Regions from separate parts of the Caproicibacter fermentans genome, predicted to be linked through region 2. Evidence: riboswitches for the same ligand, from Rfam matches in the RefSeq annotation. Region 2 holds a riboswitch; each other region holds the start of a gene.
The links. A riboswitch is a leader RNA that binds a small molecule or an ion and turns the genes downstream of it on or off. The one in region 2 is predicted to bind thiamine pyrophosphate.
Positions count from the first base shown of each region.

Region 1 (9,960 bases), 1.4 Mb from region 2:
AAGTGGTTTCTTCCCAGTCGACAACTTCCTTAACAGCCGGATGCCGCGCTTCATCCATGAGTTTCAGCATCTCAAGCGCACTGCGGAAATTCTTCGTTTTTTCTTTTTCGACCCAGGTAATGCTGCCCTGCCAGGATGCGTTCTGCCGGAATTTAATATGCACCAGAAAAGTAGCCCTGTCCTGCTGTAATGCCGTATCGATCTCCGATTCCATGAAGTTCTCCACCTTTCTGACAAACGTTTTCGAGTACTTGGATTCAAAACTCCGGCTTTTAAACGACGCCTGCGGAAACTGCATACTGTCGCACAGACGATCCATCGCAAGGAGGAGTTCGGTTTCGCTGTTAAAGTTATAGACCTTTCGGTAAAAGCCGCTGTAAAGGCGTCCGGTCAGTTTGCTGTCCTGAGCACTGTCCAGAGAAACTAAAATCTGCGCAGGTGAAAGTTTTTCTTTTCTGTTTGTCATTAACATTTCTTTCACTTTCCATATTTTCCGTTTTTTTCATTATATCTGATTTCGGTTCGCTCATGGGCGCTGATTTTCGCTTAAAATCTCTTCCTGGATGAAATCCGGAAAGAAGAGCCAGATTTTCCTACAGACTTCCACCATTCTTTCGGTCTCTCGCTTTCGGAACGCGATTATGAATCCAACGCACGAAGAGTCGTCCGTTTTAAAAGGTAAAAGAGCAGTATGCTCGCCATCAGAGAAATCCCCTCCGCAATGGGAAAAGCATACCATACCGCTTCCAGCCCGATCTTAGACAAAAGGTACGCGCAGGGCAACAGCACGCCAATCTGTCTCAGAAGCGAAATGGTCAGGCTTTTGATTCCGTCTCCAACCGCCTGAAAAGTCGTGGAAAAGACAATACCGAACGCAGCGGGCAAAAAGCAAAGCGATATGGTGCGCAGCGCAGGTACTCCGATTTCAAGCATTCTGTCGGACGCGTTGAAAATCAGCAGGAGCTTGTCTGTAAACAGCCAGAATCCGGCCACCCCGACCGCCATGATAGCCGCCGCAATGATGCAGCCGATTTTGACGGCGCTGAGCAGTCGGCCCTTGTTTTTTGCTCCGTAGTTATACCCCATCACGGGCATCAGCCCCTGATTCAAACCGAAAACCGGCATAAAAACAAACGACTGCAGCTTAAAATATGCACCAAAAACCGCAACCGCAGTCTCGGTAAATCCGATCAGGATTGCATTCATACCGACCACCATCGCAGAGCCGGTGGACTGCATCACAATAGCAGGCAGCCCGACCGCGTAAATATTCCGGATGACGTTCCAGCTGACATGAAACCCCCTGAATTCAATTCTGACTTCATGCTCCCGGAAAAAAAGCACCAGCAGTCCGACGCACATCGAAAGAATCTGCGCAATCACGGTCGCAATCGCCGCTCCCTTCACGCCGTATGCGGGCACGCCGAACAGTCCGAAAATAAAAACCGGATCCAGCAGCATATTGCCGACGGCGCCAACCAGCTGAAAAAGCATTGGAAACACCATATTGCCGGTCGCCTGCAGAATTTTTTCAATATTGATTTCAATACAGGCCCCAAAAGAATATACGCAGACAATATTCATGTATACGGACCCCATGCTGACAATTTCGGGGTCTGAAGTAAAAGCGCGGAGAAACGGTTCGGATAAAAACAGGCCGACAAACAGAAAAAGCAGACCGTTCGCGAATCCAAGCAGCAGGCCGTGCGTTGCAGCCCGGTCCGCCTCTTCTCTGCGGTTTTCCCCCAGCCGGCGCGCAATCAGCGAATTCAGTCCGACTCCGGTGCCCACCGCAAGCGCGATCAGGAGCGTCTGAACTGGAAAAACCAGCGATACGGCAGTCAGCGCATTTTCGCTGATCTGCGCGACAAAATAACTGTCGACTATGTTGTATAATGCTTGAACCATCATGGACAGGATTGCCGGAACGGACATTGAAATGATCAAGGGAAAAACGGGCATGGCGCCCATTTTATTCTGTCTAGTTTCTTCCAAGTGAATTGCCCTCCTTTAAGTATCTTTTATTGTATCTGATTCCGGCAAAACTTACAACTAGATAAAAAAATAAGGTTTCGGAAAATCGGCTCCGCCGTTAGTCCGGCAAATAAAGAACGGGCGGCAGCTGTTTCCTGAAAGATCAAAACGGACTTGCAACAATCCGGGGCCGTCCCGCATATACTGTCTGTACACGATTCCAAGGGGGCGAATACCATGTTTGGCGCATTTTTGGGGCTTGCACTATCCGGCTTCCTTTTTCTGGTGCTTCACGTTACCGGCTCCGGTTCTTTTCCCCGTCCGTTAACAGCGCAGGAAGAAAAGGATTGCCTGGAAAAAATGAAGAAAGGGGATCAAAAAGCAAAAGCGAAGCTGATCGAACACAACCTACGGCTGGTTGCCCACATCATCAAAAAGTATTACTCCAGTTCCAGCGAACAGGACGATCTGATTTCCATCGGCACGATCGGGCTGATCAAGGCAGTCAACACATTCGACAGTTCCAAGGGCATTCGTCTTTCCAGCTATGCCGCAAGATGTATTGAAAATGAAGTGCTGATGTATTTTCGTTCCTCCAAAAAAAGCGCGCAGGATATTTCCATCAACGAGCCGATCGACACGGACAAAGACGGCAACACCTTGACGCTGATCGATATTATGGCAACGGAGGACAATATCATTGACAACCTGGACTATAAGATGAAATCCGAACAGCTGAAAAAATACATAGACAATGTTCTCACTCCCCGTGAAAGAACCATTATCAGATTGCGGTACGGCCTGGACGGCATCGATCCGCTGACTCAGAGGGAGGTCGCGCAAAGGCTTGGCATTTCCCGTTCCTATGTATCGCAGCGCGCCTAATGTAAGCGCTCGATATTCTGGTCTGTTCTAGTCTCTTGCTTTAGATTAGCGCAAGACCCGCATTGGAAAGATAATGTAATAAGGCCCGATTGACTGGTGCGTAGTTGGAATGTGATATACAAAAGCAGTCCGTTTCCAAGAGAGACGGACTGCTTAAAATGGCATTGAATTTCAATTGGTCACCTTAATACTGAAAAAATCATGAAAGTCAGGTCCGTTGTGAACAGTTGAACCATGAGAAGGACTTTATTATGGAATACTTGCAATACTCTTGCCAAATTGAAAGTTGAACGCTATCGAAAGCGTGGGGCCATATTTATTATTTTCAATGGCGTTGATCGTTTGTCTTGAAACATTGCGCATCTTCGCCAGCTCTTCTTGTAATATGTCCTTTTCTTTTCTGTAATGCCTTATGTTGTTTTTCATTTACGAATCGGTTTATCTATATAGATTAATGTTTAGCGGAATTGACATGGCAGCCAATAAGTGATAGGATAAAGAAAACAAAATATGTTGCGGGGGAACTCTTATGAGTTGAGAAGGTTAAAACCTGACCCTTTGAACCTGTCAGTTAACACTGGCGTAGGGAAGCAATTCATTATACGGAACAATGAATAAGTGCTTTTCTTACAGAAGGAGGGCACTTTTTTATTCTATAAAACCGAATACGTTGCGGGGGGACTCAAACGGATGCTGTCCGCACGAGTTGAGAAGGTAAAATCTGACCCTTTGAACCTGTTAGTCAATACTGACGTAGGGAAGCAAATCGACGTGATATAAGGATGCTTGCTGAACTCAGCAGGCATCCTTGTTTATTCAGAAAGGTAAGTGAGAAGCATGCCGTTGAGAAGATCACGAAAATGGGTGCGATCGCGGCGTACGCCGGCCGACATCGCCAAAGGCTTGAAAGGTGCCCGCGAAGCCGGCTACCGCTTGAGTGAAGCCCGCCGAAAGCTTGGTTGGGAGGAAACATTCCGGCTTTTCCTCGATGGGGAAAAAACAAAGGCATATTACAAAAGCGTTCCGCCGGAGGATCAGCACAGCTGTTCCATAGCGGAAAAATGTGCGCACTGCTCACTATGAACCGGATGCTGGACGGGCTGGATGCGGAACTGAACTCCGCAGAGAAAAAGTAAAAGAAAAAAAAAGAATAAATGGGTGCCTGTCTGTGGGTAACAGACTGAATTGCGGGTTGACCGCAGGGCTGAGATTATACCATAAAACTTGATCTGGGTAATACCAGCGGAAGGAAGAATAGGAAATGATCAGTAAGGAGAACATTCAAAACCGGATGATTCAGGCGGTGGAAACCGTAAAGCGGACGAATCCTATGGCAGGATCAATCACCAATTCTGTGACGATCAATTTTGTAGCCAATGCTCAGCTTGCAGTCGGCGGCTCAGCCGCTATGGTCTACCTGCCCGATGAGGGTGAATCTCTGGCGAAAGCCGGCGCAGCTACCTACATAAACGTCGGTACCCTTTTGCCGGTTTATGAGCAGACTTTACCCCGCACAGCCAAAGTCCTGCACGATCTGAGTAAGCCATGGGTTCTGGACCCGGTCGCGGCCGGTTTCGGCTTGCTTAGGACGGAACTGCTCAGACAATATAAAGAGTATAAGCCCAGCGTGATCAGAGGGAACGCTTCGGAAATTATCGCATTGGCCGGTTTGTGGGGATTGGACGGCAGTTCGGAGGAATCCCATGTCCGCGGTGTCGATTCTACGGATTCGGTAATTGCCGCAAGGGCGGCGGCTGTCGCGCTGGCCGGGTGGACAGGCGGAGCTGTGGCCGTATCGGGCAAGACGGATTTGATCACCGACGGTTCCGTCATAGCCTTCTCTCAGGGAGGGTCGCACTTTATGGAAAAAATCACCGGGTCGGGCTGTTCCCTGGGTGGAGTCGTCGCGGTCTATGCAACGGCCGCCTCACCGTTTATTGCAGCGCTTACTGCTTCCTCCGTGTACAATTTAGCGGGGAGCCGTGCTGAAAATGAAGTGGACGGTCCCGGAAGTTTTCAGACTCGGTTCCTCGACGAACTGTATAAAGCAACCGCAGTGGAAATTGCCAACAACCCGTTTGAAATTGAGGAGGTTTAATCTATGAATGCACTGATTGCAGTCGCAATCGCGCCCTGCGGCATAGGTGACGAGCTCGCGCCCGAAGTAGCCGAAGTCGTGAAAGTAATTCGTGAGTCAGGCTTACCGAATCATACGACGTCCATGTTTACAGAGATCGAAGGCGAGTGGGATGAAGTGATGAAGGTTGTAAAAGACGCAACCTTCGTGCTTGCCGGCAAAGGTATCCGCACGGAAGTTGTTCTGAAAGCCGATATACGTCCCGGTTTTACAGACATGATGAATACCAAGGTCGATAAAGTCAACGGTATTTTGGGAGGACAAAATGAGCGTCAGAAATAAATTGGACATTTCAGCATACTTTGTCGTGGGGCCTGAGAATACGAAAGGCCGGCCCGTTGTGCCGATCATTCAGGATGCGGTTGAGGGCGGCTTCACATGCCTGCAGATCCGTTCAAAAACCGTCTCGGCACGCGAGCTGATTCAGCTAACCCATCGGGCTTCCGAGGTGATCGCGCAAGCCGGTAAGTCGGATACGGTAGCACTGCTGGTGGACGACCGTCTTGACGTTGTCCTGGCGGCGAGAAAACAAGGGATAAAAGTGGATGGAATCCACGTTGGGCAGTCCGATATCCCGGTGGAAGTCTGCCGGGAATACCTGGGCGACGATTCCATCGTTGGTTTATCAGCCCGAACGCATGAATTATTTGAGTACATCAAAACGGCGGATGTCAGTCAAATTGATTATTTTGGCGCCGGACCGCTGCATGAAACAAAGACAAAACCGGACTGCGGGCTCAATTTGGATGGGAAAGTGATCACCAGAAGTTTCGACGATATTGCAAAGCTTGCCAAACTCAGCCCGATTCCCGTCGTAGTCGGCGGAGGTGTTAAGCTTGCTGATATACCTCAGCTTGCTGAAACCGGAGTCGATGGTTTTTTCGTGGTATCCGCAGTGTCTGAAGCCGACAATCCAAAGTTAGAAGCCGCCAAGCTGGTTGATACCTGGAAGTCCCATACACCCCTAAAGAGGTGATACGCAGCAAAAGCCGCTGATCCATCCTATCACAAACTACGTTGCGGTCAGCTTCAACATCACGCCGGCCATCGGAGCATTCCCGGTCATGGCCGACGATATCGGAAACGTGGAGGCCATCGCTTCGATTTCCCAGGCTATATTTTTTAGAAACGAGATAACATTAATTTTTTCATTGCAAATGCGGAAGGCGTCGGACGCTGAATTTTAAAGCCGCGATTTTTGACCTGGACGGGACGCTGATCGATTCCATGGGCGCATGGAGAAATTGATATTGATTTTTTGGAGAAACGTAATCTGCCTATGCCTGGAACTCCTTTTTTGAATGTCTCGACACCATTCCTTTTAAAGGAGTCCCAATGACTTTCTATACTTTCGCGAATTTGCGAACTTTATTGTACTCTATCGGTACTGTTTCTAACAATACTGCAAAATAACCTATAGAAGATTGATTTTTGAAAAGTCGATATCACCGTTTTCTTTCAGCAGGGACTTTTCGCAGTGTACCGCTTCGACTTTCCCGATAAACATTTCGTGGGACCCGGTCATGATGGAATCGACAACCGAGCACTCGATGTTGACTGGGCAGTCCTCCAAAATCGGGGCGTTAACTTTTTCGCCTTCCGCGACGGCCGCGCCGCATTTCGCCAGTTTATCCTCGTCCCGCCCGCTGTGACTGCCGAGGTAATCAAACATTTCCTTCTGCTCCACGCCGACGAGATTGACAACAAAGCACTTCGTTTCCTTGACCATATGGTAGGAATACCTAGATGGGACGATCCCGACCATCACCATTGGTGGGGCATAACTGCAGTTTCCGCAGTAAGCCACGGCAAGCGCATTGTTTTTTCCGTCCGCTCCCCGGCATGACACAAGGATTTTCGGCGCGGGCTGAAGGCAGGATTTCATGTTTGCATTTGCTTTTTTCATTGTAAAAGACTCCTTTTTAATATTTTAAACAGCTGAGGTAAATATGCTTTCGCGCAGCTTGCTCATCGGGTTCTGCGTTGCTAAAGTAAGATATTATTGGCACGGCTAAATCCCCCCTATCGGCTTTCCAAGCATATATCATCAACGCACATTCGATCCTTTTTTCTGCAAGGTACAACTGAGGTCGTTTGGCTGATCAATACTTCCGTTTTTTTAATCGCGCAAATTTCAATTAACCCTATACCGTGCAAAGGTTTTTCTTTTGAATATTCAGGTTTTTAAAATAATGAATCGTACTTTGCAGACACTGAGGTTTCTCATTTTTTAAATGCTTGGACTTTTTCCGGACCCACGGAAGTTTGTGCTTATATAGCGCCCTGATACCCGTCCCTGCCAATATAATCATCGATTTTAAACGGATCAATTAAGCCCCTGTTACGCATAAATGACGCTCTTTCCAGTCGGACAGGAAGGCATAAACATTGATGGGATGGAAGCTGAATTTACTTTTCGGAGCCATGACGCCAGCAATTTCTTCTGCAAAATTTATTTTTGCAGTTTTGTCTGCATACGACCCTATTAGAACCGCATTCCGGGCAGGAGTATTTTCCGTTTTTGATGGATTCCAGATTCTCATAACTTTCCATCCATTCTTTACCGCAATCCAGACACTGAACCGGACAAATGTTTCTGGTGAAATTCCCGCCTTCTATATGAATCGTTTTTCCGTTTATCAGACTGTCAGCGATTTTTTCTCTCGCTGACAAAAGAATGCGCTGAAAGGTTGGACGGGAAACTTGCATTTTTTCAGCACACTCTGTCTGCTCAAGTCCTTCAAGATCTTTCAGGCGGATAGCCTCCAGTTCTTCAAGTTTTAATATGTTATCCGGGATATCATCCAGATTTTTATCCGAAGGAATAAAATAGGGTATAGTAGGTATATTTTCAATTTTTCTCCATTTTGTGGGCCTTGCCAAAATATCAGCTCCGTTTCATCTTTCTCACCTTAGATACTTTCAGTATGCTTAAAAACATATTCGTTTAAACAAACGCCAAGCTTTTGGGAAATCATCTCGCATTTTGCTTTTAAGAGAAAGAAAATCGGTTTACCACAACCCGAAAGGGCTTCAAAATTCCCCTGTCCCTTGCTTATTATAATATCTGCGCATTCAAAAGTATGTAAAAACTCCTCGCTGCAGTCTTCCAGAACAGCCCCTGGCGCGCTGCATCCGGTCGAAATAATCTTTGTATAATCAGCCAGACCGGAAGCATAAGCATCTTCGACTGTCGCATCGTTAATGACCGGCTCGCTTCTAACTGCATAGGTAGTGTCAAGAGGAAAAAGACGCTCGGCCAACACACGGTCAAAAACAGTCTCCCCCGCGTTATCGCCAATAATCAGCAGGCTTTTAGCGGTTTTCAGCTTGTCTTGAAAATGTCCGAGATCACATATTGAAAAATCTTTTCGCAGTTCTTCTTCGATACATTCCATCATTCTCCCATTATTGTTGATTGCCGAATCTATAATATTCCCGGTGGCTGCAATTTTAAGTGCCCAATAAAGACTATTCTGTTTGCTCTTTAAAAAGCCAAGAAGATCAGGCAATATTTTTTTTGCTGCATTGATGTCTCTTTTTTTAATTTCCGCATAAGGGTCTTTTACACAAGTGTGTTTTTTTACCGCCCGGTGGATTGCTTTACACAAGTCAGGCGAGGATTTATATTCTTTATAATGTAATAGAATCCGAATGGAATCTTCCATTATCTTTTCCTGTAAATCAGTCTGATCCGTTGCCAAGCGGGATGCTTCCAGCGCTTGCCGCAACATGCAGGGAAGGCAGTCAAGTAATATTTCCATTGAATCCCTCTTATTTATAATTTATTTTTATAGTAACTATCCGATAAATAAATCGCGCCTAAGGGATTATGCGCTAAAATCCTGTCCTTTACAGCGAATACGGTAATTGGAGCATCGGAGTATTTGATAAACAAGGAATCATGCCCGACACACAGGCCCAACATAATGTTTAATTCTGTTTTAGATTTATTTAGAAAAACCGCTTGCCCAATCGGATTGCACATTGGTTCATAAGTCCCCGGGCGATTCTTTTGGGAATCCTGAATGCCCAAAAACTCTTTTGGAACGCTTCCGTTTTTACAGATTACGGAGAATACTTCAAAGCCATGATTTTTTAGGATGGAGCAGAAAATCTGCGCTTCTTTGCTGAGCCCAATGCAAAAAGCGATTCCTAATCTGTGAAATTGACATCTTTGCGCAAAATCAATAATTTCTTCCAATCTTGTTTTTTTACAGTATCCTTCTGATTCTACCAAAGCGGAGTTATACGCAAGCTTCGCGATTTCCGGCTCTTGATACTTTTTCTTGATGTTCTCAATCTCATTTGTTTCCCGACAAGGGCAATTTTGAGGGGCGTTCTCTAAATCTCCGGTTCTGCAAGAATGTTTTTGACAAAATGCGCACGTATCCATATTTGTTCTTCCTTTTTATACAGTAAAAATGGGATAAACCATATTTACATTATGTTAGCCCAATGGTAAACATATGTCTATGAAGACTATCGTTTATCACTTATTTCGGATATTCTTTCTGTAAAACTTTTTCCCTCATAAGAAAATTCAAGCAGTTTGCCTTGTTTCACCATACCCAATCCGCTTTCATTAAATCGTTCTTTCCATCATCCATCCATAGAAGCGACGCATTTGTGATGACGGCTATTTTGACATGAATTTGTTTCAGCAGGTTAATCTCAGTTCCCAGATTAATGTCGAGAGTGGGCTCCCCATCGGGAACAAAAGAAAAATAATCGGCGTGCCTATTTTGGCTGTTAAGTTGTTTCATCTTTAGTTCTGCTTCGTGAAAATACACTTCGGTCTGTAAAATATCTGTCTAACAGCCCGCATTTTATCTGTTCTTCCGAGCTGACAGTAAATACAGGAATAGAGCAGATCTTCGGCGGGATATTATTGATGCCAATGCTCTGGCCCAGACGTCTTGACGGTACAGGTCCATATACGATCATTTACGATTAAACCCCCG
Region 1 is NZ_CP060286.1:1,663,614-1,673,573, forward strand. Features, by position in the region: gene HCR03_RS08185 (hypothetical protein) at 1-466, opposite strand, end outside; gene HCR03_RS08190 (MATE family efflux transporter) at 640-1,995, opposite strand; gene sigK (RNA polymerase sporulation sigma factor SigK) at 2,212-2,859, shown strand; gene HCR03_RS08200 (helix-turn-helix transcriptional regulator) at 3,109-3,285, opposite strand; TPP riboswitch at 3,367-3,466, shown strand; gene HCR03_RS08205 (phosphomethylpyrimidine synthase ThiC) at 3,697-3,942, shown strand; gene thiM (hydroxyethylthiazole kinase) at 4,121-4,957, shown strand; gene HCR03_RS08215 (thiamine-binding protein) at 4,961-5,278, shown strand; gene HCR03_RS08220 (thiamine phosphate synthase) at 5,262-5,972, shown strand; partial or broken gene HCR03_RS19765 (hydroxyethylthiazole kinase) at 5,989-6,114, shown strand; gene HCR03_RS08230 (flavin reductase family protein) at 6,411-6,902, opposite strand; gene HCR03_RS08235 (DUF134 domain-containing protein) at 7,406-7,879, opposite strand; gene HCR03_RS08240 (damage-control phosphatase ARMT1 family protein) at 7,909-8,760, opposite strand; gene HCR03_RS08245 (DUF1847 domain-containing protein) at 8,775-9,392, opposite strand; gene HCR03_RS08250 (hypothetical protein) at 9,559-9,762, opposite strand; gene def (peptide deformylase) at 9,950-9,960, opposite strand, start outside.
Region 1: it holds a riboswitch for thiamine pyrophosphate, as region 2 does, so the genes downstream of both, HCR03_RS08205 (phosphomethylpyrimidine synthase ThiC) here and thiD (bifunctional hydroxymethylpyrimidine kinase/phosphomethylpyrimidine kinase) in region 2, are expected to answer to the same signal.

Region 2 (9,960 bases):
CGGGTCCTGAAAGATCAGGCTGACTTCTTTTCCGCGGATTTTGCGAAATTCCTTTTCGGGGAGCTTTTCAATCTGATGACCGTTAAAGTTTACGCTGCCGCCGACAATTCTGCCCGGGCGGTCGACCAGACCCGTCAGAGTGTAGGCGGAAACGCTTTTACCGCTTCCGGATTCACCGACAATGCCCAAAACCTCGCCGTAATCCATCGTATAGGTTACCCCGTTTACCGCTTTGACTTCACCGGCAGGGGTGAAAAAAGATACTTTTAGATCATTAATATCAAGCAAATGTTCTTGTTTCATCATTTATTCTCCTTCAGTTTTGGATCAAACGCATCCCTCAGGCCGTCGCCGAACAGATTGAAGGAGAGGATAACCAAACTGATGGCAACCGCCGGCGCCACAAGCAGGTACGTGTACGATTCCATGCCGCCGATGGCATCGGAAGCGAGGGAACCAAGGCTTGCCATGGGGTTCATAACGCCGAGTCCAAGGAAGCTTAGGAATGCCTCCGTAAAAATCGCCCTTGGAATTTCCAGTGTCGCGGTAACAATCAGAACGCTGATACAGTTTGGAATCAAATGCTTAATAATGATTCGGCTGTTAGAGGCGCCAAGCGCGTGAGCGGCTGTTACGAACTCCTGCTCTTTCAGAGCCATGATTTGCCCGCGGATGATTCTTGCCATGTTGGTCCAGTACAACAGACTGAATGTCAAAAAGATACTGACCATCGGCACACCCATTGCCTGAAGCCAGCCAAGCGACGGATGAGCGTCGAACAAATTGGTCAGCGGTGCTTTCAGCGTAACCTGAAGAAGGATAATCGTCAGCATATCCGGAATCGAATAGATCACGTCGACGATTCTCATCATCACCAGATCGACCACGCCGCCGAAAAAGCCGGAAATTGCGCCATAGACAGTCCCGATCAGTAAAACCAGCATGCTGGCGATGATTCCGACCAGCAGCGAAATCTTAGTGCCCATCATCAGCCGGATCACCATATCGCGGCCGTGCATATCCGTACCCAGAAAATGCGGGAAAACGCTTTGCCCCGCCGAAATGGCTTTCAGCTCTTTCGCGGAATACTGCATGGGGTGCAAAAATTCACTTCCGCGAATTTGCTGGTCGTAAGCGTAAGGATAAAACGAGGGAGCGACAAAAGCGAAAAGAATCGCGATAATAATCACAACGAAAGCAGCCATTGCCACCTTATTATGTGTCAGCCTGCGCCAAGCATCCTTCCAAAATGTCGTGCTCTCTCTCATAATAATCAGTTGCTGTTTTTCCTCATCCGCCGCAGGAAGAAAATCCTCCGCGTTCAAATGAAGGGAAAACGGGTTTTTAAAAGCTTCCATTTCCATGTCCTCCCTTTACTGAAGTGTAATGCGCGGATCAATCAGCTTGTAACTAAGATCGACCACTAAGTTCATCAGGACAATGAGGACGGCAAGGAAAATGGTCGTGCTCATTACCAACGGATAATCGCGGGCAGTGATGCACTGAATAAATTCACGCCCAAGTCCGGGAATATTAAATACGGTTTCCACGACGAAACTGCCTGTTACTGTATAAGCGATCATTGGGCCGAGGTAGGTAATAACCGGAAGCACTGCGTTGCGCAGGGCATGCTTGAACAGCAGAAGGGACTTTCCGACGCCCTTTGATTTTGCCGTACGGATATAGTCCTGATCCAGAGCGTCCAGCATGCCGGAACGCATCAGCCTTGTAATATATGACATCGGATAAAACGCAAGGGTGGCACACGGCATGATAAAGGCCGTGACAGAATGCAGGCCCATGGTCGGCAGCCAGCGAAGCTTTACCCCGAAAACCAGCATTAGAAAAGCAGCCATGACAAAACTTGGAACCGCGATTCCAAGCGTTGAGACTACCATAAGCAGCCGATCCCAGAACCTGCCTCTGTTAAGCGCCGAAACAGAGCCCATAAAGACCCCCAAGATGACCGCGACCAAAATGGAAATGCCGCCGAGCTTGGCGGAAATTGGAAAAGCTGTAAAGATAATATCATCTGCGGAACGGCCCTTTTGTTTTAACGAGTCGCCTAAATCGCCCGTAATCAGTTTTCCCATGTAATTCAGATACTGCTGGGGAAGAGGCTTGTCAAGTCCGTATTTTACATTCAGCGCCTTTACGGTTTCCGGCGGAATGTTCTTTTCACTCAGAAATGGCCCGCCAGGTATCAAATTCATTAAAGTAAATGTGATAATAGATATGAAAAAAATTGTCAGTAAGGCATAACCGATTCGTTTAATGGCATATGCTCCCAAAATATATCCCCCTTTTTTCCTTTTATTTATTAGAAACGGCAGGTACATTCTTCGCTGAATGTGCCCGCCGCTTTAATAAATCTTCATGGCTAGAATATTACGGTAATTAATAAATATTCATTGCTAGAATTTTTATAAAAACGCACCGAAAATGCCCAATGCGTGAATTTTCCGAGCATTTCGAATGCATGATGTGCATTATGTAACGGCAAACCGTTCCAAATGTATGAGAACTGGCCTATCGAGTCGCAATAGGCAAGGCATCAAATTTTAACTTCAATACTTAATGTATGGAATTGCTTGGCTGCTGAAAACCCATACTGTTGTCCTCTTTTTTGAGAGGGTATCCTTCTCCCGGTCTCTTGACCACTCCCCATGTTTCATTAAGTAATTTGTTTCTTTGAAGCTTACCGGATTTGCATCATGAAAGATTAAAAATGCCTAATGCTAAAAGTATTTATGAATTTAAATAAAAGTATAGTTTAACATCCTTTGATTGTCAAGGACGAATTTAAGCCAAAAACCGTCTTCATTTTGTCCCATTCTGAATAATTCCAGCAAGAATGAAATAATATTCACTAACCGATGGAAGATTTAAACAGTTATTTTTGAAACCGCTAAAATTCTTTTTTTCTGTAAATAGTAAAGGCTGTGCCTTTGCAAATAAATGGACGCTTATTTGCGCTTAACTTCAGAAAAAGCTGCATATGACAAAATATGCCAAAAAATCTGAATATAACAATAAGTATTTATTGAATTTGCAATGCATAAACTTTAATAAAAATTAAATTGACAGAAAACTTGGAAAAAGATATAATAAATTGAAAACGGGGGGAACTCACTCTGAGTTGAGAAGGTAAAACCTGACCCTTTGAACCTGTCGGTTAACACCGGAGTAGGGAACGTGAAATTGTTTGATCGGCGTTCGCCTCTTTTGGCGGGCGCCTTTTTAATTGAATATCGCGGGGGGACTCATATAGAGTTGAGAAGGTAAAACCTGACCCTTTGAACCTGTCAGTTAACGCTGTTGTAGGGAGCAAAGAGAAAATAACCCGCCGGTTTCGGTGGGCTATTTTTGTTTGACGGAAACCCGTTTTTGAATCCAAAACCCCAAATTTAAGATACGATTAAGAAAAGGAGGAAACCAAATGAAAAATCTTCTGACGATAGCGGGCTCCGATTGCAGCGGCGGAGCCGGAATTCAGGCGGATCTGAAAACCTTTGCCGCGCACGGCACGTTTGGCATGAGCGTGATTGTGTCCATCGTCGCGGAAAATACGGAGCGTGTGATTTCGATCTGCGACATGGCACCGTCCACGGTTGCAGACCAGATTGACGCAGTATTTGAGGATATTGCGGTTGACGGCGTAAAAATCGGGATGCTTTCCGGCACGGAGCTGATGCGTATTGTTGCGCGGAAGCTGAAGCAATACCGGCCTCGCGGGGGTGGTCGTCGACCCCGTGATGCTGGCAAAAGGAGGCTGTGCCCTGATGCAGCCGGAGGCGCTCCGGACCCTGAAAGAGGAGATCCTTCCTCTGGCCTGCGTTTTGACGCCGAACATACCGGAAGCGGAGGCCATTACCGGAAGGAATATCATTACGCCGGAGGATCGCCGTGCTGCCGCAAAGCTGATGTTCCAAATGGGCGCGGAAAATATCCTGCTGAAGGGGGGGCATCTTTCCGGTGAAGCGGAGGACCTGCTGTTTGACGGCGGCCGGTTTTACACCTTTACACACAAAAGGATCGAAACAAAAAACACGCACGGCACGGGATGCACGCTGTCCTCCGCCATTGCGGCTAATCTGGCGCTGGGCCTAAGCGTACCGGAAGCGGTCCGCGAGGCGAAGGAATATGTGACCGGGGCGATCGAGCATGCGCTGCCGATCGGAAAAGGCCACGGACCGACCAATCATTTTTACTTCATGAAAGGGATCAGAGGATGAAAAATTACAAAACACAGATGGAAGCAGCTAAAAAAGGAATTATAACGGAAGAATTAAAAAGGGTCGCCGAAAAAGAGAGGATGGAACCGGAAAAGCTTCTGACAAAGGTCGCTTCGGGACGCGCCGTGATTCCGGCGAATATCGGCCATATGGCGCTTTCCCCGGAAGGAGTCGGGGAGGGGCTTTCCACAAAAATCAACGTGAACCTCGGGGTATCGGGCGACTGCAAAAATTACGCAGTTGAATTGCAAAAAGCGGAGCTTGCGGCCCGGTTCGGCGCTCAGGCGATCATGGACTTGAGCAATTACGGAAAGACCCGGGAATTCCGCCGGAAGCTGATTGCAGAGTCCCCGGCGATGATCGGCACGGTTCCCGTTTACGACGCGGTCGGATATCTTGAAAAGGACCTGCTGGAAATCACCGCTCAGGATTTTTTGAAAGTGGTTGAGGCTCACGCAAAGGAGGGTGTGGATTTCATGACGATCCATGCCGGCATCAACAGGCGGGCGGTTGAATCGTTCCGCAGGCAGGGGCGAAAAATGAATATTGTTTCCCGGGGCGGTTCGCTGCTTTTCGCGTGGATGGAAATGACGGGAAATGAAAATCCGTTTTTTGAATATTACGACGAGGTCCTTGACATCCTGCGCGAATACGATGTGACGATCTCACTCGGCGACGCGTTAAGGCCGGGCTGCCTGGATGACAGCACCGACGCCGGGCAGATCGCTGAGCTGATTGAAATCGGCCATTTGACCGAGCGCGCCTGGAAAAAGGACGTGCAGGTGTTGGTGGAAGGTCCGGGCCACATGGCAATGAACGAGATCGCCGCCAACATGGCGCTGGAAAAACGCCTGTGCCACGGTGCGCCGTTTTATGTCCTGGGGCCGTTGGTAACGGATATCGCGCCCGGCTACGACCACATTACGGCGGCGATCGGGGGGGCGATCGCCGCCTGCGCGGGTGCTGATTTTCTCTGTTATGTAACTCCGGCGGAACACCTGCGCCTGCCGGATCTGGACGATGTGAAAGAGGGAATCGTCGCAAGCCTGATCGCGGCGCACGCCGCGGACGTTGCAAAGGGAATCCCCAACGCACGGGAGCGCGACAGTCAAATGGCGATGGCGCGTAAGAATATGGACTGGGATGAGATTTTCCGTATTGCAATCGACGGCGAGAAAGCGAAGCGGTATTTTGAAAGCACACCGCCCGCTGATCGTCATACCTGCTCCATGTGCGGAAAAATGTGCGCCGTACGGACCACTAATCTAATTCTTGATGGGCAGAAAGTGGAATTTTGTTCCGAAAAATAAAATAGAGGAAGGTCTATGGAAACGCTCGCGGAAATCCGGCGCGCCGTGATCATTCCGATCGTGGCAATCGGGGGAATCGGCCCTCAGAACGCCGCGCGGTTTTGCGGCACGGGAGTCGACGGCCTCGCGGTGGTTTCGGCTATTCTTGCTGAGCCGGATATCACCTCGGCTGCTCGGGAACTTCGCACGATTTTTCGTCGCGTATAATCCTTACTCTGAAAAAGTGGAGCCGTCCGAAAATGAATGCCCCGGTTTCTTGGGGCAATTCATTACGGACGGCTCTGTTTGTTATGCTTTTTTCAGATGCTCAGTATAGATTGTTACCGCGTCCTTCAGAAATTTTGTAAGGCCCGGCTGCAGCCGGTCATAATATGCGGTAAACCGCGGATCCTCCACATACATTTGAACCAGGCCGGCGTGGGCTTCGGGGGTATAATGATTCCAGGTGTAGGAAAGCCACCTCCGATGCAGATCGGCCGCATGCTGAGCGGTTTCTCCCGCCGGGTCGCCGGACTGAAAGGCTTTCAGCAAAGCACGGTTCAGCTCCTGCTCCAGCGCCTGAAACCGAACGTATTGTTCCTGCGTCATACCCAGCATTTTGCGGTTGCTTTGGTCAACGGCCTCATCTCCGTATTTTTCCCGGATCTCCTTGCCGTAACGCTGCTCGTTCTGCTTGACCAGCTCCGTTTTAAAGCCTTCAAATTTCTCTTTGTCTGCCATGAATATTTCTCCTTTCTCAAAGGCAAGCGTTTTTTCGACGTTGTGAATTAAAAGATTTAGACGGGCCCGCTGTTGAAGGAGAAGTTCGTGGTGCCGGCGAAGCGCCTCGGCGGCGTTGAATCCGGGCGAATCGAGGATCCTTCCGATTTCGTCAAGACTGACGCCGAGTTCCCGGTAAAACAGAATCTGCTGCAGGCGCCTTACCTGTGAATCACCGTAGATTCGGTAACCGGAAGAGCTCAGTCTTTCCGGTTTCAACAGGCCGATTTCATCGTAATATCTTAAAGTGCGTGTGCTGATGCCGGATAGGCCTGCAAATTTTTGTATGCTGTATTCCATTCAGCTCTTCTCCTTTCAAAGAAATCTTACAGCTTTACGCGGCGGTAATGTCAATACCTTATTCAAAAAAAATTTTTAAGATAATTTTCCAGTATGAGCATTGCCGGTATTGTCAAATGGGACAGATTCTAGTATAGTATGAGCAGCCGGATTTTTCCGGCGCTTTTTAGTCCATTTTTACCGCGCGGGCAGAAGTGCCGGCGCGTATTTTAAATTAAGAAGACTGTTTGGAAAGGGACAAAAATGAAAGTGTTGGTGCTCACCTCCCAAAAGCGGATTGAAAAATACACGGATTTTTCAAAAATTCCAAACAACTGGGAGCTGCTATATCTTGACAGCGTCTATCGGGAGGAAGAGGCTCTTCGGATTGGAAAGACCGCGGATTTTATCATCGTTGATGCCGTCAGCCCCGTTTCCCGCAATCTGATTGAGAATATGCCGAATCTGCGGGTGATTCACTCGGAGGGAGTCGGCTTTAACGGGATCGACACGCAGGCTGCAAGGGAAGCCGGTGTTTACGTCTGCAATAATGCTTCTCTGAACAGCGGAGCGGTAGCGGAACAGGCCATTTTACTGATGCTTGCTCTTCTTCGCCGGCTTCGGGAGGGGGACAGCCTGGTAAGGCAGGGTAAACAGGGGCAGGCGAAAATTTCCTTTATTCTTAACGGAATACCGGAACTCGCATCCTGCCATGTTGGAATTGTCGGTTTTGGCAGTATCGGCAGAGCGACCGCCAAACGTCTTGCGGCTTTTGGTTCGAAAGTAAGCTATTTCAGCAGGCGCCGTCTGAGCGAGCAAGAGGAAAATGATTTTGGCGCTGAGTATCTTCCGCTGGACGAGCTGGCAGCTTCCTGCGACATTATCAGCCTCCATTTGCCGGTAACGCCGGATACGATTGGATTTGTAGACGGCGATTTTTTGAAGAAGATGAAGCCCTCCGCGTTTCTGATTAACACGGCCAGAGGAGAAATTGTTGATCAGAACGCATTGGCGCAGGCGTTGGAAGACGGAAGTATTGCCGGAGCCGGACTCGACACGCTTGATCCGGAACCCGCAACTCTCGAAAATCCGCTGCTGAATCTGAGCGACAGCTGTCGGTACCGGGTTTTGTTTTCCCCGCATATCGGCGGCACGACGGACGGTGTTTTCTACAGGCTGCACCGGAATATCTGGAATAATCTGTTTCTGGCGGCACAGGGAAAAAGACCGAATAATATTGTTAACGGAATATAACGCTTAAATTATTTCTACATAAATTTACTCTCTCCCGTAAAACCCTTTTCTGAAATGTCAAATTGGATCATAGAATGAAGCGGGAGGGATCAACATGAATTTACCCAACAGCAGCGCCGAGGTAACCTTTCAGGAAAACAATCGGGAGTTTTCTTACCGCGGTACCGTAGTTCTTACTCTGGCTGCCCAGTATCCGGAAATTCGACTCAGGGAAAATCCAAACGCCCAGGCCAGAATCAATTCCCGGTTCCGGCAGCAGGGGGCGGAGTTCTCCCGGTATGCGGCGGCGACCCTGTACCGGCAGGCAGTCAGGGATTATCACAGTGCGCAGGAGCATGATTATCCGTTCAGAACATACGACGCGGTGATGAAATATGAAATTACGCTGAACCAGGACTGTTATCTCAGCTCATACCGAGACCGGTATGAGTTTACAGGCGGTGCTCATGGCAATACAATCAGGGCTTCCGATACCTTCAGCCTGAAAAGCGGAAGAAGATTTTCGCTGTCCCATTTTTTCGCACCGGGTCAAAATTACCGCCGTGTAGTTGCCTCCAAAATACTCAGGCAGGCGGAAGAAAACATGCGGCAAAACCCCGGCATTTATTTTGATGATTACAAACATCTGATCCTGAAATATTTTAATCCTGAAAATTACTATCTGACTCCCGACGGGGTGACAATCTATTACCAGCAGTATGAAATTGCCCCTTATGCATCCGGAATTGTAACCTTTATGATTCCGTATGATTCCCTTGGTATTGTGCTGTCCTGTTTGGGAAGAGTACCTCAGTTTTAAAAAACGGACCGGGCGGCTTGCGGGCCGCCCGGTTGATTGATCAAGCATCGGATCTGCTAAAATTTTAATATAGAAATAGAAAGAGGAAAATTTTGAATCTCGATTTTTTACATCAGGGTACCGAGCAGCGAAGGGAACGAATTCTTCACGGAAACATTTTACAAACCCTCTTGATGCTGTCTATGCCCACGCTGATGATGAGCGTCATCCAGGCGATGCTTCCTTTGTCGGACGGACTTTTTATCAATAACGCGGCGGGTACGCTGGTGGCAAGCGCCGTTACATACAGCGAGCCGGTCATCAATATGATGGTGGCGCTGGCGCAGGGGATCAGCGTGGCGGCAATGGCGGTGATCGGCCAGGCAAACGGCCAGGGTGACTTTAGCAAGGTCCGGCATATCTCCGTGCAGGTGGTAGCATTTGCTTCCATTATAGGAATCTGCGCCGCGCCGTTATCGGCCTTGGCGGCATTTCCGGTCTCCGCGAACGTCGACCCGGAAATTTCTCATAATGTATTTCTTTACATCAGTCTTTATGCGTTTGTTTTGCCGTTTTCTTTTCTGGAGAGTATTTACAACGCGATTAAAAACGCGACGGGTAAGCCGGAAGCCACGTTTATCCGTATGGTGCTTTTACTGGTCCTGAAAATTCTATTTAACATTGTCTTTATCGTTATGCTTCGTCTGGGAATTGTGGGCTGTATTCTTTCTTCGCTTTTTTCCAACATCCTGATTTGCGTCTGGATGTTTTATGAGCTGTTTATCAAGAACGGAGAGGACAAGCTGTCGCTTCGCGGGTTCCGTTTCGACCGGGATTTGATCATCCAGCTCGTCAGAATCGGGATTCCGGCCATGCTCGCAAGCCTGATGATGAATCTGGGATTTTTCCTGATTAACAACGAAACGCAGAAATACGGCGCTGTTGTTTTAAACGGCCAGGGCATTGCCAACAATATAACGGCGGTGTGTTTTAATCTTCCGGCGGCGTTCGGTTCCGCCGTGACGACGATGGTCAGCATCAATATCGGGGCGGCGCAGCCCGAGAATGCGAAACGCTCCTGCCGGGTGGGATGTGTGGCAAGCGCCGTGACCGCCCTTGCGATTATCGCGGTGATTGTACCGCTCTCATCCCATCTGACCATCCTGTTTACCCAAAGGGCCGATGTCCTTAACATTGCGAACCGTGCTCTGCACATCTACACGTACTCCGTCGTCGGGTTCGGCGTCTGCATGGCGGTACAGGGGGCGTTCATCGGTCTTGGCAAAACAACGGTTCCGCTTTTTCTCGGCATTCTTCGCATCTGGCTTTTGAGATATCTGTTTAT
Region 2 is NZ_CP060286.1:265,713-275,672, forward strand. Features, by position in the region: gene HCR03_RS01330 (ABC transporter ATP-binding protein) at 1-306, opposite strand, end outside; gene HCR03_RS01335 (ABC transporter permease) at 303-1,358, opposite strand; gene HCR03_RS01340 (ABC transporter permease) at 1,374-2,291, opposite strand; TPP riboswitch at 3,112-3,211, shown strand; partial or broken gene thiD (bifunctional hydroxymethylpyrimidine kinase/phosphomethylpyrimidine kinase) at 3,440-4,235, shown strand; gene thiC (phosphomethylpyrimidine synthase ThiC) at 4,232-5,545, shown strand; gene HCR03_RS01355 (thiamine phosphate synthase) at 5,561-5,752, shown strand; gene HCR03_RS01360 (MerR family transcriptional regulator) at 5,834-6,604, opposite strand; gene HCR03_RS01365 (2-hydroxyacid dehydrogenase) at 6,848-7,837, shown strand; gene HCR03_RS01370 (DUF3298 and DUF4163 domain-containing protein) at 7,932-8,636, shown strand; gene HCR03_RS01375 (MATE family efflux transporter) at 8,729-9,960, shown strand, end outside.

Region 3 (9,960 bases), 1.8 Mb from region 2:
CTGCTTTTCAATCAGCTCCGCGAGCGGGGCCAGTCCTTTTTCCTTTGCGACGGACGCGCGCGTCTTTCGTTTGGGGCGGAACGGGCGGTAAATGTCCTCGATTTCCGCCAGCGTCTCCGCCTTTTGCAGCGCCGCCGCTGTCTCCGGCGTCATAAGGCCGGTTTCCCCGATCAGCGCGCCGACTTCCTCCCGGCGTTTTTCCAGCGAGCGCAGATATTCCAGCCGCTCCGCGATTTCCCGCAGCTTCTGGTCGTCCAGCGAGCCGTGCGCCTCCTTGCGGTAGCGCGCGATGAACGGAATCGTGTTTCCTGCGTCGATCAGCTCGACGATGTTTTTCACCTGCCATTCCTGCAGGCCGAACTGTCGTGTCAATTCCAGGGTCGGATTCATGGAATCCCTCCAAAAATCGTAAGATTATCGTTCTTTTGGGACAGTAAATGTGGTAATATATAGAAAATCAATACTCCCGCGCTCAGGGGCGGGGAAAAACGGAGGAGTCGGAATATGACGATTACCCACGCAGCGATTTACACACAGAACCTGAAAAAGCTGGAAGAGTTTTACTGCAGGTGGTTCGGCGGCAAGGCCGGGCCGGAATATGAAAATCCGTCGAAAGGTTTTTCCTCCCGTTTTATCAGCTTTGAGTCCGGCGCAAGGCTGGAGCTGATGCACAGCCGGAACCTGAACGAAACCGTCCGGCGCGAATTCACGGCGGGCTATGCGCACCTTGCGTTTTCCACGGAATCGGAGCGGGAGGTGGATAATCTGACGGCCCGCATGAAGGAGGAGGGCGTGCCCGTGGTGAGCGGGCCCCGCAGGACCGGGGACGGTTACTATGAAAGCTGCGTTCTTGACCCGGACGGCAACCGGGTCGAAATTACCGCCGGATAACTCCGGTTTTCAGGAAAGATAGGGCGCCAGCGGTTTTAGAAGCAGGCACAGGCCGTAGATGACCGGCTGGTGGAACAGGTACAGCACAAGCGCGTGACGCCCGAACCACGAAAGAATCGGCACCTGCGGGCGGTAGGCGATCTCCGGGAAACGGCCGGCCTTTGCCAGCTTGCCCACAAAGGTGCCCGCCGCGAAAACGAAAATCCACGGCAGAACGGGAAAGTAATCGGAGCTTTCGAAGCCGGGGCCGGGAAAGCCGAGCGGCGCGAGCCACGCGAACGTGTAAAGCCCGCCCGGAAGAGGAATGCCGAAGCCCGGTCCGCAGCCCAGAAAACCGCGCGGCACGCCGCGGGTCAGAAAATACAGCGCGAAGCATGCGATCACGGCAATCCACGAAAAACGGAACCGGTCGGCATACGGCTTCAAAAAGCCGAACAGGATCATGCAGACCGCAAGAAAGTGCAGCACGCCGAACGTGATGACGTCCTCCGGCACGAAAATCCGGGTGACCAGCGTCACGCCGAGCGCGACGGCCAGCAGCTTCGTCCCCCGCCTGAGGTTGGAGTGCGTCAAATACGAGGCGATGCCCGAAATAAACAGGAACATCCCGGCGAAAAAAGGTTCGGCGGGCATAAAAAAATTGAAAAAGTAAACGCCGATATTATTTCCGAACAGATAGCCGAACGTATAAAATCCGTGGTAAAACACCATGCAGAACACGGCGAATCCGCGGAGCTCGTCCATCAGGTGAATTCTTCCGCGTCCGTTCGGCGCGGTGATGCTTTCCGGCATGGAGGCGCCTCCCTTTGGGTAATAACCGGCCGCAAGGAAATCCTCGCGGATTTCCCGGCGGTCAAGGATGAAATCCTTTTTTGGATATGATATAATAAAGTAGAATACCGTGCCCGTTCTTTCCGGGCACAAAAGAAATCATATTATTATATCATGCAACTGGAGGAAATTACAATGCCGGATACTCGATTGACGAAAGAATACGCCGTCACGCAGGAACTGCTTGCCTCCCGCATGGGCAGCGGGGCGCTGCCCGTGCTGGCAACGCCCGCCGTTTCGGCCTTTTTTGAAAACGCGGCGATGGAGCTTGCCGCCGGATTCCTTGCGGACGGCGAAACGACCGTCGGGTCGAAAATCACCGTGGAGCACCTCGCGCCGACCGCGCCGGGCTGCGCCGTAACGGTGACCGCCGAGCTGCTGGAGCATGAAAAAAGGATATTTCGCTTTCGCCTGGAAGCGCGGGACAACGCCGGGGTGATTGCAACCGGCACGCATGAACGCGTCAGCGTGAAAAGCGACCGCTTTCTGCAAAAGGCCGACCAAAGAAAAAGCGCGGTGGCCGAATGAGCTTTCGTCATGACCTCGTCCTGTTTGACCTGGACGGCACCCTGACGGATTCCGCGCCGGGGATCACCGGCGGGCTGAAGGAAGCTTTTCAAAAAATCGGCTGGCCGGTTCCGCCGCGGGAAACCCTGCGCAAATTTATCGGCCCCCCGGTCCGGAACAAGCTCAATGAGACGTATCCGGAAATGAATGAGGAAGCCGTCTCCGAATTCATCCGGTTCTACCGCGATTATTATAACAGCCGGGGCGCGTATGAAAATTCGGTTTACCCCGGCATTATGGATCTTCTGGCGCAGCTGAAGGCGGGCGGCGTCCTGCTTGCGGTCGCAACCTCCAAGCCGGCGACCCCGGCCAAGCGGGTTTTAGATCATTTCGGTCTTGCGCAGCCCATGGATTATATTTCGACCGAAGACGATTCCGAATCCGGCAGGGGAAAAGAACATCTGATTCTGCCGGTTCTGGAGCAGTCCGGCGTGCCGGCGTCCCGCGCGGTCATGGTCGGGGACACCAAGTACGACGCGGGCGGCGCGCGCAGGGCCGGAACCGATTTTGTCGGCGTTCTGTACGGGTTCGGCTCGCAGGAGGAAATGGAGCGCGAGGGCGCGGAAAATTTCGTCGGCTCGGTCGAAGAGTTGCGTGATTTTCTGGTTGACAAATAACACGCGCTGTTGTATGATAATCCCAAAATAGAAAAGGGGTGCTGGGTATTTCCCGGCTGAGAGCAGGCGGATTGACGCCTGAAACCCATAACCTGATCTGGATAATGCCAGCGTAGGAAAACGAAAGTTACGCTCCGCGCAGGCCGCGGGGCGTTTTTTGTTCTCCATTAGCAGAATTCCGGACGAAATGGAGGGGCAATTATGACAAATGAGAACACGAAAACAACGGGACTGAATCCGACGGTGCTCCGGTTGGTGGAAAGCGCGGTCATGCTTGGGCTTGCGACGGTGCTGAGCCTGATCAAGCTTTACCAGATGCCGCTGGGCGGGTCGGTGACGCTTTGCAGCATGCTGCCGATTTTGCTGATCGGCTACAAGTACGGCGTAAAATGGGGCCTGCTCACGGGCTTTACCTACGGGGTGATCCAGCTTTTGCTGGACCTCGCGGCTGTGATGTCGTGGGGGCTGACTCCCGTGGCAATTACGGTATCGTTTCTTTTTGACTATCTTCTGGCGTTTGCGTTCCTGGGCCTTGCCGCCGTTTACGGCAGGAGCTTCCCGAAATTTGTGGCGGGGATGTTCACGGGAGTGCTTCTGCGCTTTGTATGTCACGTCATTTCGGGCGCGACGGCTTACCTTTCGTGGGTGCCGGCGGAATGGAGCGGTCATCCGTGGCTTTATTCCATGGCGTATAATGCTTTTCTTCTGCCGGATTTCGCCATCTGCCTGGTCGTCGGCGGCCTTCTTTATAAACCTCTGAAGAGGTTCCTTTGATTCTTAGGCGGATTTGGATTTCAACAAGGAGCGGCGCCCCGTCCGGGGCGCCGCTCCTTGTTGAAAAATACTGTTTGGAAGAAAATATGCCGTCGGTTAAGATTTCGCGGGCAGCCAGCCGCTGACCAGGTCCTCGTTGCTGTTCATCCAGGAACGGGCCGCTTCCAGCGGATCGTCCGCGTCCGCGACGGCGCCCATCAGGTCGCCGAGCTGATCGCTTGTCATCTTGAAATTGGTGAGGAACTTCGCAACGTCCGGAGCTTTCTCATCCAGCTTTTTAGAGCCGAGCTTGTGGATGGATTCCGCTTCGCCGTAGGTTCCCTTCGGGTCTTTCAGGAATTTCAAGTCCCATTTGGCGAACATCCAGTGCGGCTGCCAGCCGGTCACAACAATCGGCTCCTCGTTGTCAACGGCCTTTTTCAGCGCCGCCGTCATGGTCGGGCCGCTGCCCGGCATCAGCTTGTAATCAAGGCCGTAATCCTCAAGCGCCTTGTCGGTCGTCGTCATGATTCCCGCGCCGGAATCGATGCCGACAATGGTGCCGTCGAATTTATCTTTGTTGGCGTTCAGCTGGTCGATGCTGTCGATATCGACATAGGACGGAACGACCAGGCCGATTTTCGCGTTGTCAAAGCTGACCCCGTAATCCTTCACTTCGGAACCGTATTTATCCATATAACTTTTATGGGTAACCGGAAGCCAGCAATCCAGGAAAACGTCGGTGCCGCCGCTTGCCAGAGAAGCAAATACCGGCGCGACGTCCGTCTGAACCTGCTTGGTATCGTACCCCATCTTATCTTTTAAAATCGCGCTCATCAGGTTCGTCATGGCGATATCTTCCGACCAGTTGACGTAACCGATTTGAATCTCGGGTTTCGTTCCCCCGTTTTTCGCGCTGCCTGTCTGGCTCGCCGCGGAGCTGCTTTCCCCGTTCTGGGCGCATCCCGCAAGCATACCCAGGCAGATTGCGCCTGCCAGTATTGCCGCTGTAATTGATTTCTTCATTTCAATCCCCTTTCAGAATAGAATGTGTGAATTTATTGAAAAGCCAAAGTGGCATTTTCCGATAAGATTATTTAGCGTTGATCTTATTTCGGTTTGATTTGCCGATTCCCTGCGTGATGCGGTCCAGAATCATCGCGAGAATGACGACGGCGAGGCCGCCCTCGAATCCCTTGCCGACCTCCAGCTGCGTGATGCCCTGCAGCACGGTGATGCCGAGGCCCTCCGCGCCGATCATGGAGGAAATGACCACCATGGAAAGCGAAAGCATGATCGTCTGGTTCAGCCCGGCCAGGATGGTCGGCATTGCGAGCGGAATCTGCACCTTGAACAGCATCTGGTTGCCGGTGCAGCCGAAGGAGCGCGCCGCTTCGATCACGTCGCCCGGAACCTGCCGGATGCCGAGGTTTGTCAGGCGGACGGCGGGCGGCATGGCGAAGATCACGGTCGCGACGGCGCCCGGCACCACGCCGAGGTCAAAGAAATAAACCGCGGGAATCAGGTACACAAAGGCGGGCATGGTCTGCATGAAGTCCAGAATCGGCCGGATGATGCGGTTGGCCGACTCGCTTCGCGACATCCAGATGCCGACCGGGATCCCGATGAGCAGGGCGATCAGCGTGCTGGTTATGACCAGAGCCAGCGTTTCCATCGTCTCCGTCCAAAGGCCGATGGAAACGACGACCAGAAGCCCGACCGCGGTAAAAATCGCGGTGCCGCGGCCGGCGAGACGCCAGGCAAGCAGCGCCAGAATCACGATCATGACATAGAACGGGATAAAGTTGAACAGGTGCTCGAAGGAAGTTACGACCCAGAGCAGGATCATTTTGATCCCGCCGAAAAAACCGGCCCAGTTTTCCGTCATCCAGTCGATGGCCTTTTCCACCACATCCCCGATCGGAAGTCTATTCATTTTCATCATCCTCCCCGAGGATACCCGACAGAACGGATACTTTCATAATGATGCCCACCACTTTTTGCTCCTCGTCGACCACGACGATCGGGTATTTGGAATTGATGACGAGGGGAAGAAGTGTTTCAATGGAGGTGTCGGGCGAAACGGTCTCCACATTTGTGTCGATGGCGTCCTTGACGCTCTCCGGCTCGTGGGCGCCTGCCTTCAGCAGATCCACCGCTTTGTCGATGGAGAGAATCCCTTTCAGGTGCCGGTCCCTGTCGACGACGAAAATGCTGGAAATGGAAGCTTCCCTCATTTTGCGGACGGCAACCCGCACGCCGTCTTTCGCGTAGGCGATGGGGTCCGGCCTCCTCATGATGGTGGAAGCGGTGACAACCTTGACGCGGTTGACGTCCTGTACGAATTCGCGAACGTAATCGTCCGCCGGATTCGTAAGGATGTCCTCCGGCGTGCCGGTCTGCACGATGACGCCGTCCTTCATGATCGCGATCTTGTCGCCGAGCTTCAGCGCCTCGTCCAGGTCGTGCGTGATAAAAATGATGGTCTTGTGCATTTTGGTCTGCAGCGCCAGCAGCTCGTCCTGCATCTCCTTGCGGATCAGCGGGTCAAGCGCGCTGAACGCTTCGTCCATCAGAAGAATATCCGGGTCGTTCGCCAGCGCGCGCGCCAGGCCGACGCGCTGCTGCATGCCGCCGGAAAGCTGGGAGGGCATGCGGTCCTCGTGTCCCTCCAGCCCCACCAGGCGAAGCGCTTCGCGCGCTCTTTCGCGGCGGGTGTTCGGGTTCACGCCCTGAATTTCAAGCCCGAATTCCACGTTGCTTTCCACCGTGCGGTGCGGCAGCAGGGCGAAATTCTGAAAAACCATCGCGATCTTTTTGCGGCGGATTTTCAAAAGGGCTTCCTTATTGCTGGCGGCGATGTTTTCGCCGTCGATCCGCACCTCGCCGGCAGTCGGCCGGATGAGCAGGTTCAGGCAGCGGATCAGCGTGGACTTTCCGCTGCCGGAAAGCCCCATCACGACGAAGATTTCTCCTTCCTCCACCTGAAAATTCGCGTTGTTCACGCCGACTCCGTGTCCCGTGGACTTCAGGATTTCGGCTTTCCCTTTCCCTTTTTCCAGAAGCGGGATGATCTTTTTTGGATTGGAACCGAAAATTTTATATAAATTTTTGACTTCTACTTTCGGCATTCCATCACTCCCTTAATCCTATCAAAATCGAAAATTGATCGGTTCATTTTTAAAAACAGACAACTCTATTATAACTTGTAGGTTGCAGGATGTCAACCTCAGGGAATTGAAATTGTAAATATATGGAAAATGAAATGGATTTTTCTCCGGTCTCATGAATTGCATCCCCCGCGGATTTGCGGTAGAATAATAAAAGCGCGGATGACCGGCAGGCTGTTCGCATATACTGAATAGGCAGTATGGGTTTTATCGGATGGAATGGGATTTTTGGAGGGATTCGGCATGTGGGACCGGTCAATACTAAAATCAAACGCGAAAGTCGCCCTGCGCGGAAGGTACTGGACCGCTTTTCTGGTTACTTTTCTTTTTTTGCTTTTAACCGGAGGCTTTCAGCTTGCGGACCCGGGATTCTGGCGCGGGTTCGGAATTTTTCCGTGGTTTTCCGCCGAAACGCGCGCGAAGGGCAGCTTCATATGGAGCTTCCATTTCGGGTGGCTTGGAATATTGTACGCGATTTTTGTCGTGCAGCCCCTCGTTATCGGAGTTTCCCGCTACTTTGTCCGCAATCATTTCGAGTCCGCCGAGGTGGAAACCGCGTTCAGCGGGTTCCGATGGAATTACATGAACGGCGTGAGCGCCATGTTTCTCACGGAGCTTATTATTTGTCTCTGGACTTTGCTTCTGATCATTCCGGGAATTGTAAAGGGATTGGAGTACAGCATGGTTCCGTTTCTTCTTTCCGACAACCCGTCCCTGCCCGGCGAGCGCGCGCGGCAAATCAGCCGCGAAATGACGGACGGCCAAAAGGGCGCGATCTTTGTTTTTGACCTGTCTTTTCTGGGATGGTTTCTGCTGGGGGCGCTCTGCTTTGGCGTCGGCATGCTGTTTGTTCTGCCGTATTACAGCGCGGCGCAGGCGGAGCTTTATTTATTCCTGCGCGACCGGGCGCTTCGAATGGGGTTTGTCCGGCCGGAAGAGCTTTGCCTGGGCCGCTCCGGTCCGCAGTCCTGATTCCGGCTTTGCCCGCTTTTGTAGAATTCCCTGATTTACCCGGATTCATGCCGGAATTTAAAAAACGAAAAGAAAAATGAGAAAGCGGCCCCTGGCTTCCTAAATATTCCAGCTCTTCTGCCGATATATATTCTATCAAGAAGCAAAGCAGGGTGTTTTATGGCGGTAGAAGGAATTGCGGCGGCTTCGGCAGTCTCTCAGACGGCGGATTCCGGGCAGAGCACGGAACAGGACCGGATTTCGGAGCTGGTCCGGCTCGAGCAGGATGTCCAGAAGCTCAAAACGGATTACAAAGACAAGGCGAATAAAAACGGGATGTCTCAGACCGAAGTCACCAGTAAAATCAGGAAATATGAAAAGCTGATTGCGAAAATCGAACAGGAGATTCGCCGGATCAAACGGCAGGAATCCTCACGCCCGGCCGGGCTGAAAAAGAAAGACGGAAAAGACGGCGCGAAGCGAAGCGACAGCACGGTGCTTTCCATGGCCGCGCTGAAAGCGTCTTACCGCATGCTGATTCCGGTCTCCGGCCTGACGGCGGTACAGGAGGTTTCGGAAGAGAGTAAGGCGGACCTGAGCACGCAGGCCGGCGGGACTCTGGACGAGCTGGTTTAGAAAAAACGCAAAAAAATCCCCCCGCGCGGAGTTTTCGGAAACCGCGCGGGGGGATTTTTTGCTGCCATGGAATTTTTATCGGGATTTTTCGTACAACTCCTGGATCAGCCGGAGGATGTTTTCGGCGGAACGGGATTTGTCGAAGCCCTTGCAGGAGGAGCGCATTTCGCTCAGCTTTCGGTTGTCCGCAAGCAGAGAGCGGATGGTCTCTCCGCAGTCCTGGCCGTTTTCCAGCTTGACGGCCATGTTATGGGTCAGAAGGAAGTTGGCGTTGTCCTCTTCCTGGCCGGGGATGGCGTCGAAAACGGCCAGCGGAATTCCGCAGGCGAGCGCCTCCGAAACGGTCAGCCCGCCGGGCTTTGTAATCAAAAGGTCCGCGGCGTGCATATAATTTTCAACCTCGTTTGTGAAAAACACCAGTTTGGTCGGCTTGGGGCTGTCCGGAATCAGCTTGGCGATTTCCTCGTAAAGGCGCTCGTTGCGCCCGGTGATGACGATCATCTGAAAGTTCTGCTCCAGCCGCACGATCTGCCGGTAGATTTTCAAAATGTTGGTCACGCCGAAGCTGCCCGCCATAATCAGGATGGTGGGAAGGTACGGGTCCAGCCCGATCTTTTTCAGAAAAGCGGGCCGGTCGCCCGCCGTGAAGAAGACGTTTTCAACCGGAATCCCGAACGGGTAAATTTTTTCTTTCGGGACGCCCATCGCTTCCATTTCAGAGATCATGTCGCCGTTCGCGACCACATAGGCGTCCACGTGGTCGGCAACCCCACGCGCGGTGCGGGCCGTAATCGGTCATCAGGCAGATCAGCGGGGCCGTGACGGCGCCCGCCCATTTCAGGTGAGAGATCATTTCGGTCGCGAACGGGTGGGTGGAAATAATCACATCCGGTCTTTCCCGCTCCAGAAGCGGCACCAGCTTCAGGCTGAACGCCCCGCTGAACCGGGAGACCAGAGTGGAAAGAAGGCTCTCTTCGTTTGTTTTGCGGTAAAGCTGGCCGAATACCTTCGGCGTTTTTGTCGCAAGAAAATGATATCCGTCGCAGACAGTTTTGTTCAGAACGCTGCTGATGCTTTTCAGCGCGTCGACCACAACCACTTCGCTGCCGGCGGAGTTCTTTGAAATATAGGCCTGTATGGCGCGGGAGGCGCGGATATGCCCGCCGCCGGTTGCCGCGGTTAGAATTAAGAGTTTCACGTAAACACCCCTGAATTTGATCATTTGCGGAGCTTTCGCCGGTTATACCAAAATTATTATATCATATATTTGGAAAAGATACCATGCCCCGGCGGCGCGAAAGCGCAAGCCAAAATGGTAACAGGACTGTGACTTTACGCGGGGCGGAGCAGGGGATATAATGGAGTCGCGGCCGCATGGCCGAACAGGGGGTACGTGCATGATTGCTGAAAACAAGGCCCTGCAGCCTCAGGCCGTGGGAAAACCCGGAAGGAAAACCAAAGCTGCCGTTGCCGGCGCGCTGGTTTTGCTGATTGTCGCGGGCGCGGTGCTGGGACGCAGTCTCTATTTAGGATATCAACATTCC
Region 3 is NZ_CP060286.1:2,395,075-2,405,034, reverse strand. Features, by position in the region: gene HCR03_RS11890 (Tex family protein) at 1-390, opposite strand, end outside; gene HCR03_RS11885 (VOC family protein) at 505-891, shown strand; gene HCR03_RS11880 (DUF1624 domain-containing protein) at 901-1,683, opposite strand; gene HCR03_RS11875 (thioesterase family protein) at 1,858-2,250, shown strand; gene HCR03_RS11870 (HAD hydrolase-like protein) at 2,247-2,906, shown strand; TPP riboswitch at 2,931-3,042, shown strand; gene HCR03_RS11865 (energy-coupled thiamine transporter ThiT) at 3,108-3,680, shown strand; gene HCR03_RS11860 (glycine betaine ABC transporter substrate-binding protein) at 3,777-4,685, opposite strand; gene HCR03_RS11855 (ABC transporter permease) at 4,753-5,595, opposite strand; gene HCR03_RS11850 (quaternary amine ABC transporter ATP-binding protein) at 5,588-6,790, opposite strand; gene HCR03_RS11845 (DUF975 family protein) at 7,073-7,801, shown strand; gene HCR03_RS11840 (hypothetical protein) at 7,961-8,416, shown strand; gene HCR03_RS19825 (glycosyltransferase) at 8,492-9,172, opposite strand; gene HCR03_RS19820 (MGDG synthase family glycosyltransferase) at 9,132-9,614, opposite strand; gene HCR03_RS11830 (VanW family protein) at 9,814-9,960, shown strand, end outside.
Region 3: it holds a riboswitch for thiamine pyrophosphate, as region 2 does, so the genes downstream of both, HCR03_RS11865 (energy-coupled thiamine transporter ThiT) here and thiD (bifunctional hydroxymethylpyrimidine kinase/phosphomethylpyrimidine kinase) in region 2, are expected to answer to the same signal.